3 regions of the Neomoorella thermoacetica genome follow, and region 3 is predicted to be linked to each of the others. Evidence: riboswitches for the same ligand, from Rfam matches in the RefSeq annotation. Region 3 holds a riboswitch; each other region holds the start of a gene.
The links. Region 3 has a riboswitch for cobalamin ahead of MOTHE_RS13675 (S-layer homology domain-containing protein). Riboswitches for the same ligand answer to the same signal wherever they lie in the genome.

Region 1: another riboswitch for cobalamin. It lies ahead of MOTHE_RS01010 (ECF transporter S component); the one in region 3 lies ahead of MOTHE_RS13675 (S-layer homology domain-containing protein).
Region 2: another riboswitch for cobalamin. It lies ahead of thiC (phosphomethylpyrimidine synthase ThiC); the one in region 3 lies ahead of MOTHE_RS13675 (S-layer homology domain-containing protein).

Annotation. Positions count from the first base shown of each region.
Region 1 covers NZ_CP012369.1:186,184-189,479, forward strand. The annotation lists gene MOTHE_RS01005 (AIR synthase related protein) at 1-642, opposite strand, end outside; gene MOTHE_RS01010 (ECF transporter S component) at 639-1,193, opposite strand; cobalamin riboswitch at 1,334-1,533, opposite strand; gene MOTHE_RS01015 (ammonium transporter) at 1,782-3,185, opposite strand.
Region 2 covers NZ_CP012369.1:1,662,363-1,665,658, reverse strand. The annotation lists gene MOTHE_RS08385 (IS1634 family transposase) at 1-823, opposite strand, end outside; gene MOTHE_RS08380 (hypothetical protein) at 1,538-1,717, shown strand; cobalamin riboswitch at 1,860-2,029, shown strand; gene thiC (phosphomethylpyrimidine synthase ThiC) at 2,275-3,296, shown strand, end outside.
Region 3 covers NZ_CP012369.1:1,402,012-1,405,307, forward strand. The annotation lists gene MOTHE_RS13675 (S-layer homology domain-containing protein) at 1-1,183, opposite strand, end outside; cobalamin riboswitch at 1,562-1,829, opposite strand; gene MOTHE_RS07035 (GerAB/ArcD/ProY family transporter) at 1,858-2,949, opposite strand; gene MOTHE_RS07040 (spore germination protein) at 3,097-3,296, shown strand, end outside.

The DNA of each region.
Region 1 (3,296 bases), 1.2 Mb from region 3:
CGGCCCTGTGAGGCCCGGCCTCCAGTTGATTTGCAGCCCGTATAATGCGGCCAGGTCCCTGGCCTCGGCCAGGATGCCCCTGGAGCCGGCGGGGACGATTTCCCGGATGCCCGGCTGGTCAAGGAGCAGGCGCACGGTTTTCAGGTCTACGATTTCCGGGTCGTCGAGGAAGACCTCGGTTCCGACCTTGGGCCGTCCGAAGAGGGCCAGGGTATCGCCGGCAGCCAGGCGTCCCATTAACAGCTCTGCGGTTGTTGCCAGGCCGATGACGGTGATCCCTATCCCGGACTGGGTAGTAGGTATATTTTTTTCGCTGCTGCCGGTAAGGGTTTTCTCCGGGTCGATGCCCAGGACGCGCATCTCGTCGGCCACACCCTCCCGGATGGCCGCACCTGCAGGCTCCGGCTCGACACAGAGGGTGTTGACGACGCATACCGGCCAGGCACCTAACGCCAGGACTTCCATCAGGGCCACCCTGGCGGTAAAACGGCCCAGGACGTACCCGGGCACCCGCACCACGTCGGCTTCCTTGGGGCCGATGGCCCCGGCGGAGTCGCAGGCGATCACCAGGGATCTTTGCGCATCCAGGTCCAGGATGGTCAAGTCCCGGTAGCGGCGGGGGGAAAGGGTGGCCGGGGTCATTTGCCTTCACCTTTCCCCCGGCCGGCGGCATAGCTGGCGGGAAATACCCGGCGCAGGCTGGTGAAGGCCGTCGCGGCCAGGACGATGTTCAGGGCGGAAGCGATCAGCAGGGGCACCACCATGGCCAGGAAGAATGCTTTGCCGAACCCCGGCAGGGGGATGAACAGCGCCGGGAGTAAGAGACCGTTGAGGGCTATTCCCGCTGCTATCCCCAGCCAGGGGGAAAAGCGGTAGAAAATGGCAAAGAGGGCGACGACAGCGGCCATGCCGGCGGCAATAACCAGGTGGAGGGGCGGGGTGAGGGGGAACCCGGCGGTAAAGGCGGTGAGCAGGTGCCCCAGGGCTGCTATCAGGGCCCCGTCGGCGGGACCCAGGATGAGGGCGCCGAGAAAGCCGGGAAAAGAATCGAAGGCCGGGGTGCCGGTGATGCTGGGTATTTTTAGATTGGCGCCCACAGTTGACAGGGCGATGAGCATGGCCAGGGTGGCCAGGCGTCTGGCCGTCCAGCGGCTTGCCTTAACGGCCGGGGAGGAAAGTTCCGGTTTTGCCATGTTTGCTTCTCCTTTCTAAAGAAGATTTTGTCAGGGGCGAAATGGGGCCGGGCCACCCGCAACAAAAAAGTCCCCAGCCGTCTACCGGCTGGGGACTTTACCATCATCCCCGGTTGCTTCTCCCCTTTCCTGGCGAAGGTGAGAGGTCATATGGACAGGCAGGTCTCCTGGCTCGCGCTTCCTTGTTTAGCGATGCCTTCCCGGGAACTATCCCAGTGGCGTTATATCGCCAACTCCACGCTCACAGTGGCGGGACCGCGCCGGATCGCCGCCTGAAAAGGCGGTTACCGGACTTCCCTATTCTCCCCCTCCCGGGGGCACCTGTCCATTTTTTTCATATATGGTTGTCAATTATTAATATAATCCACCACCGGGCTTTTGGCAAGCCCTGTTTCCGAAAGTAAGCCCGGGAAAGACTTCCCGGGGGCAGGTAGCCGCACCCCCGCCTTTGGGTGTACTGGAACTCCAATCAATTGGTAGCTTACCTGATACAGATACCCTTATAAAACCACGGGACTAACCCTAGAAGAGATAAACAAGCCCCGCCGCTGTTCGATTACCGGGCCGCGACGGGGCTATGTTGTCCGTTTATTCCTGGCGGAAAAGACCGGTTCCGGCCGGGTTACCCTGGCTCACCATCCAATTTACCGCCAGTTCTCCCGGGGCGGTAACCCGTTTACCCTCTGCTACCTCCAGGGCTGCCAGGCCGGTGTCGGGATAGGCGCTTTCGCCGTGCTGGGAGAGATCCAGGCCGGCTTCCTCTTCCTCGGCTGTGACCCGCAGAGGTGTCAACAGGGAGACGACCTTGAGAATGCCGTAGGTCACTGCGGCGGTAAAGATCCAGGCCGCCGCCACGCCTACCACCTGTACCCCCAGCAAATGGGCGTTGCCGTAAAGCAGGCCGTCGGCCCCGGCGGGGTTCACGGCTTTGGTGGCAAAGATGCCGGTGGCAATGGCCCCCCAGGTACCGCCGACGCCGTGGCAGCCAAAGGCGTCCAGGGAATCGTCGTAGCCCAGTTTAACCTTGGCCACGGCCACTGACAGGCAACAAAGGGCGCCGCCGATACCGCCGATTACCAGGGCCGCCGGGGGAGTGACGAAACCGGCCGCCGGGGTGATGGCGACCAGGCCTGCCACCGCGCCGCTGGCCGCTCCCAGGGCGGTGGGTTTGCCGTGGAGCAGCCACTCTACCGCCAGCCAGCCCAGGATGGCGGCCCCGGCAGCCGTATTGGTAGTGACGAAGGCGTTACCGGCCAGACCGTTGGCCCCTAGGGCGCTGCCGGCATTAAAACCGAACCAGCCGAACCATAACAGCGCGGCGCCCAAAACGGTCATGGGGAGGTTGTGGGGCGGCAGGGGGATCCGGCCGTAATCCCGCCGGCGTCCCAGGACCAGGGCGCAGACCAGCCCGGCCACGCCGGCGCTGATATGCACCACCGTGCCGCCGGCAAAGTCCAGGGCGCCGAGTTCCCGCAGCCAGCCCCCCGCGCCCCAGACCCAGTGGGCCAGGGGGTCATAGACCAGGGTAGCCCACATTAAGGTAAAGAGCAGGAAGGCCGGGAAGCGCATTCGCTCGGCAAAGGCACCGGTTATCAGGGCCGGGGTGATTATTGCGAACATGAGCTGGAACATGGCGAATACCTGGTGGGGGATGGTGGCGGCGTAAAGGGGATTGGGTTCCAGACCGACGCCCCGGAACCCCGCCCAGTCCAGCCCTCCCAGCAGGTGGAGATGGTCGGGACCAAAGGCCAGGGAATAGCCCCACAGGACCCACTGGACGGAAATAAGGGCCAGAGTGGCCAGGCATTGCATGATGATACCCAGGACGTTCTTCTGGCGGACCATACCGCCGTAAAAGAAGGCCAGGCCGGGGGTCATCAACATGACCAGGGCGCTGGCTACTAAGATAAAAGCGGTATCGCCGGTATCAACCGCGTCCCCGGCTGCCGCCAGCGCCGGCCGGGCCAGGACGGTCCCGGCAGCCAGGAACAATAATAGTAAAAAAGCTGTTTCTACTGGCCGGAGCAGGATGTTTGACCTGCCCCTTACGTCGCTGACATTCCTTTGCTTCAAACCATTGCCCTCCTTCAGTCTGTAATAAAA
Region 2 (3,296 bases), 260 kb from region 3:
TTAGTTTCCCGATCTCCTGCCAGGTGCCGGTGCGGAAGGCCTCAGCCTTAATCTCCTTGTTAAGGCCGAAGTTCTCCGGTAACAGGGAGATGAACTGGAGGGCGGGTTTGTTACCTTCCTCCTGAACCAAAAGAGCCAGGTTATCCTTAGTTACCAGGGCGCAGTCCGCCACGAAAATGACCTCTTTAAGCTTTTCCGGCTTGAAGGTTTGGACCAATTCCTCTATAACCTGGGGGTACCAGGACTTATCACTGCTATTGCCGTCCAAGCTCTGAGCCAAAATGGGCAACCCATCTCTATTTACGGTCAAGCCGATGAGAAACTGTTTGAGGTCGGGGCGATGATCTTTACTAAAACCAAAAGTGATATCTAAATCTCCTTCACCATCATAGGCTCCTTGCACGGAAATGGAGGTGGTATCGACGTGGATGCCCGCAATGGATACGTTATGGGTGGCGGCGGCAGTTAAAGCAATGCTGGAGAACAACTTCTTCAGCTGGCCGCTGGTGAAGAGTTTATCCAGGGCCCGGCCCAGAGCATCATCGTTAAAATCTTCAGGCCGGACCTGTTGCTCAGCTCCAAACAAAACCTCCAGGTCCTGGTTCTCATAAAAGCGCTCCACATGATAGAGGGCCTCCCGGTCTACCAGGAGATTAATGATCAGCGCCTTAACCCGATTTCCCGGGGAAAGATGGCACTGGGCCGGGTCCCAGTCAACTACGGCATCTATGATTTCTGCTATCTTCAGGACGTCACATAACCTGGAGATAAGGGCTGCGGGACCGGCCCGGAAGAAGCGCATATTATCCATGGCTACAGGCATCGAACATTCCTCCAGAATTCTCTTAGAGGAATGATTCGACACTGAATTAGAAATTCCTGGTTAGAAGATTCTCTCTACTTTTATTTCTTTCTGCACCCTATAAAAATTATTTTTGGGTTCCTCACTGGGTGCGGAATATGGGTTTTATAATACGCAGTTGATATTTCTTTCTTCCCACGGGAAATCCTGCTAATCTCATTAAAAAGCTCGATTGCAAATAATTGTTCCACCACCCCCCACGCCTAAAGTCCGGGAAATCTGCAGATATCTGCAGGGCCCAGGAATTTCGTTCTTGGCCACCCTGGGTCTCTATCTTACCGGAGAAAGCCGAGTGCCGTCACATTCATAGCAAAACGTCGAAAGACCTTACATCCCACCTATAGTCTCTCTCCTTTAGCTTAACAAATGTCCTTCAATGCTATAACTCCGTCAAAGAGGCTTTACAGGCTTTTGCTCGTGTGGGTTGGGTTTTAAAACGGTAGCGAAGTAATCATTTGATTATGGTTATAATAACTAACATGGCCCTATTTATGAGATTTAAAGATGCAGAGGGGCTATCGTATACGTTAATTCTCCTTGGACTTACTTCTATTAACTTAAGGTGGGAGTAAGGCAGTGCCGGTAGTGACGATATCTTCAAAAGGGCAGCTAATTATCCCTGCTGAAATCCGGAAATAACATACCATCAAGCAAGGGGACAAGTTTGAGGTGCGGGTGGCCGAGGGAAAGCTGGTATTAGTCCCCCTGAAGGAAAAGCCCTTCGTGCGTTTGTACGGGGCATTAAAGGGTGAAACCAACCTGGTCCGGTCACTGCAAGAAGAACATGCCAGGGAGACCGAAAAGGAAAACCGGCGGGTAGAGTTGCGGGTCGGCATAGGTGACCATCGACCATAGAGGAGTTTGAACATTTCTCCTATCACAGTGACATTTTCTCAGTCCGCTTACAGGGTGACAATATCACTGTCCGGTGACACATATTTTACAAAGGGCCTTTACAGAAAACAGGCGAACAATTATAATTTTAGAATAGAAAGTTGCATATGGTTACTTTTCAGGTGCCCGCAAGGGAGAATAGGGAACCGGGTGCGAATCCCGGACGGACCCGCCACTGTGAAGGTGAGCACTTGCCAGACCACTCCTTAATGGGGGAAGGGGCAAAGGTGTGATGATCCGAGTCAGGAGACCTGCCTGAAAAGTTTATGCCGCCCTCGCGGAAGGGGCGGGCGTAAGCATGGATGATGGTAAAGTCCACGCTGAGATATGGCGTGGACTTTATTTTTTATCAATCAAACAAAGGGAGAGGATGATTTATGGCATAGGTTCCTTGTGCATGGCTGTCATTGCAGGGTTTTACCCGGTCATCAAGAAAGCGAAAAAATACTGTGAAGAAGGCAAACATTGCGGCGTAAACCGCTGTTGGAGTTGCAAAAATACAGTGGGAGGGAGAATAGTTGAACCTGATAGAAAGCGCCCGGGCCGGCTTGATTACCCCCGAAATGGAGCAGGTGGCCGTTCAGGAGGGTGTAACTCCGGAATTCGTGAGGCAGGGTGTGGCTGATGGGACGATAGTCATCCTGCGCAATGCCCGCCGGCAGAACGTCACTCCAGTTGGTGTCGGTAAAGGGCTGAGGACAAAGGTCAGCGCCAGCGTCGGTTTGTACGGAGAGACGGGCGGTATTGATGTGGAGGTTGCCAAGATTAAAGCCGCCGTGGAAGCGGGAACGGACGCCATCATGGATCTGAGCGTCAGCGGGGACATCGAGGCCATGCTTGCGGAAACGCTGGCCGTTTCCCCCAAGCCCGTCGGTACCTTGCCCCTTTACCAGGCCATGGCCGAAGCCGGCAGAAAATACGGTTCTTCCGTTAACATGAGAGATGAAGACTTGTTTGATGTAATTGAACGCCACGCGGCCGCCGGGGTAGACTTTCTGGCCCTGCACTGCGGGACTACTATGAATATTGTAGAACGCGCCAGAAACGAGGGCCGGATCGATCCTCTGGTAAGCTACGGGGGTTCCCACCTGATCGGGTGGATGCTGGCGAACCGGAGGGAAAACCCCCTTTATGAACACTTTGACCGGGTTCTTGCGATTGCCCGGAAGTACGATGTTACCATCAGCTTTGCCGACGGCATGCGACCGGGATGCCTGGCCGATTCCCTGGATGGCCCCCAGGTGGAAGAGCTGGTTGTTTTGGGAGAGCTGGTCAGGCGGGCGAGGGAAGCCGGTGTACAGGTGATGGTAAAAGGGCCGGGTCATGTACCCTTGCAGCAACTAAAGGCGACGGTTGTCCTGGAAAAAAGTCTCTGCCACGGGGCGCCGTATTTTGTCTTCGGCCCCCTGGTAACAGATATCGCAATCGGTTATGACCATATCAATGCTGCTATCGGGGGTGCCTTGAGCGCCTGGGCGGGTGCGGAGTTTCTCTGTTATGTAACTGCCGCCGAACATGTGGGGATTCCGGATATTGACCA
Region 3 (3,296 bases):
TAGCCCTAACTACAGTCTGCCCGGTTTGAAGGCCGGTTGCCAGGCCGTTAACAACTTCAGCAATGTTGCCGTTGTCCACCGACCAGGCGGCATCCCGGGTCACGTCGCTGCTCGTGCCGTTCAAATAATTCATTATGGCCTTAAACTGCCGTTGGCCATTGACGTTCACGGTGGCTGTTGCCGGGGTTATGGCCAGCCCCGGAGAAGCTACAGAACCGGCCCTTCCTTCCAGAATTAAATAAGCATAAAGGGATTCCGTGGCATCAAGGGCGTTCTTCGTAGTGCCGAAACTCCCGTCGCTATTGGGGGCTAGCTGCACCATATAGTCAACGGGCGTCATCCCCTGGGCGCTTTTCCAGGTGGCTGGATCCACATCTAATCTTTGCAGAGTGACAATCAGCTCGGCGGTGTCGACTGCAGGGTCGTCAGGCCACGGCTGTGTAGTATAGACACTTCCATCAGGTTGCTGCCACTTCCGGAGGTAGGCCAGGCCGTTAGTGATGGCGGCCTGGATCTGCTGGTCACCGGCGGCATTGGGCAGATAGGTCAATGCCCGGATGGCCTGGCAGGTGGTCATAAAGTCCGGGTAGAAATCCGTGCCCCACGTACTGCCCCACGCGCCATAATTTTCACCCGCCGTAGTACATTGGGTGTTAAGGAGATATTCACGCGCGTAAATAACATTGACCACACTGAATTCTCCGGCCCGGCCCAGGGCATCAAAAACCGGCATATCGCTGTAAACATTATTGTCGAAGTCGTTTGGGCCCTGCTTATCGGCCAAAATGGCCGCCAACTTCCTGGCCAGATCACTATATCCCCACGCCTTGACCGCCAGGAGCTCATAGGCAATATCTTTTGTCTTCGCAGTAGCGGGACTCTCAATAGTTGCATAAACGGCGTCAAGTATCGATTGCTGTAAGGATTTACCATTGTAAACCCAGTCTGAGGCTGCCAGGTCTTCACCGGCGAGGGTGAGGACGTAGGCGTCGTAGGCGCTTAACCTTTCGCCGTTATAGAAAGCTTGTTGATTAAATTGAATGGCTTTAGCAGCCAGACCATTATAATCTACGGTACCTGCCTCCACCCAGACGGGGCCTATAAATGTCGTAAGGAGGCCGAGGAGCAGGCTTATCATTACCGTCAAGGACAGGAATCGCCTCTTCATACCATTTAAGAACATGGTCAGACCCTCCATTATACAAAAATACCTACTAAATCCAGGTTTTTCGTTCACTAAACTAACCGCACATGCCCGAAAGGCAAAAACAGTCATGAAAATAGGGTTATCTTCGTACCAAATAAGGAGCATCAAAAAGCGGCCTTATCCCAACACCTCCCTGCGAACTCCCCGGGTGGGTTAGAATAGGCCGTCCAGCTACCGGTCCCGGCGCATCGTAAACTTCCAGTTGCATTTCCTTGTTGGAAGCTCCTAGCCGGACCGGCTGGCAGCATTTAAGCCTGGCCCCTCGGGACCAGACGCCTACCCTTATCAAATTAAAACCCCTGCTCCAAAATGAACAGGGGGATACACTGCTTCCCCATCCTGCGTAGGGAGCACCACTTACGACGACAAGCACCAGGTATCCTGGCTCGGGCTCACCGCTCCCCCACGCCTTCCCAGTCCGGCGCTCAGTCCCTTTAACCGCAACCCGTTAGCGGCAGGGCTCTTGCTGAATGCCGGACCAGTGGCCTGCTGTGGGGTCGCTCCCCCTCACAGTGGCGCGACCGCGCCGGACTTGCACCGGCTTCCCTTGTGGCTTGCGTTATATTTGTTGTGATAATATTCTATTCTACAAAAACCATCGAATTCCTGCCCCAAAAACTAAAAATATCTGAACCGGGAAACGGGTTCCTTTACCCTTTAATTTTTCTTATTTTAGCCACCAGGAGCAATAAAGCGGGGTAGAACAGGTAGGCAGGGAGAAAATAAAAGGGGAAGGCCCGTCCGGCAAAAATTAACATCTGGGAAAAATTCTCATAGAGGCTCATAGCTAAAAAGGTTATTAACAGTCCGGCTGGCAGCACCAGGGGACGGTAATCCCGGAGGCCGAAAACCTGGGCTGTGCCGAGGGTAAAAACATAGTAGACGACAGTCAGTTTCAGCAATATAGTAAAACTCCAGACGAAAATAATGACCGGTTCCAGCCGCTGCAAAAAGTCACCGATATTTATCATTTGAATGGCTATCAGGCTGGGGAAATTTATCCGCGCCGTTTCGGAAGGACCCAGGACGATGAGGTTACGCACCAGGACCAGGGTGGTGAGCAATGTTGCCACGGTTACCGCCAGGGCGAAGGGGGGAAAGTTTCTCCTGGGTTCGGTTAAAAAAGGTAAAATGACCAAAAAAAAGACGGCTTCGCCGAAGGGAAAAACAAAGGCCGGGTAGACCCCTCGTAAGACCGGCAGGGGCCCCCTTTCCATCACCGGGAGGAGGGCTTCCCAGTGGGCTAATCCCGGGACAGCTTCCGCCAGGGCGGTAAGAACCAAAATGGCGACAATAACAAAAGGAATTAAGAGCTCGCTTAATCGCGCCGGGATTTCTATCCCTATGCGAATGGCGTAGGCAGCCAGGCCGGCAAAAATTCCGGCGACTAAAACCATTGGCGTCTGGGGCAAGATCGCCATCTTATATAATTCAATAACGTTACGCAGCACCAGGGCGGCCAAGTACAGGGCGTACCAGAGAAAAATAAGATTGCAAAAGGTCCCCGGCCAGCGCCCCAGGACCCTGGTGGCATACTGCACCGGGGTTTCCCGCGGGAAGCGCCGGGCTAAGGCTGTATAGCAATAGGCCGCGCCCAGTCCCAGGGTTCCCGCCAGCAGGTAAGATATCCAGGCGTCCTGTTTGGCCGGCCCGACAGGGACGATCAAGGTAGAGGTACCAATAAGGTACCCGGTAACCAGCACAAAAAACTGCCAGAGAGAAATCCTACCTTTTTCAATCATGGAACTTCCTCCCGGCGATAGGAGAATCCTTCCGGAATAATGTATCCATTTGCCGGCAAGATATGCAATTCACCAAGGTATGCCGGTATATAAATCAACGGGGGGTTTCATAATAGTTCCGGGGTTCGTTAATCCTCATTGAAGAAGGTGCGGGCCTTGCTCCGCTTGTGGCGCTGGCTGGGACGTAAAAAAACATCCGGCGGGCAACTTCCGGGGGACGACTCCCGCGCGGTAAATCACCGTCTGGAGGTTAACATTGCGTATATCAAAAAAGCCTTCGGCCGGAGCGAAGACCTGGTGATCAGGGAGATAGAGCTTCCGGGCAGGAAACTGGCGCTGGTCTACGT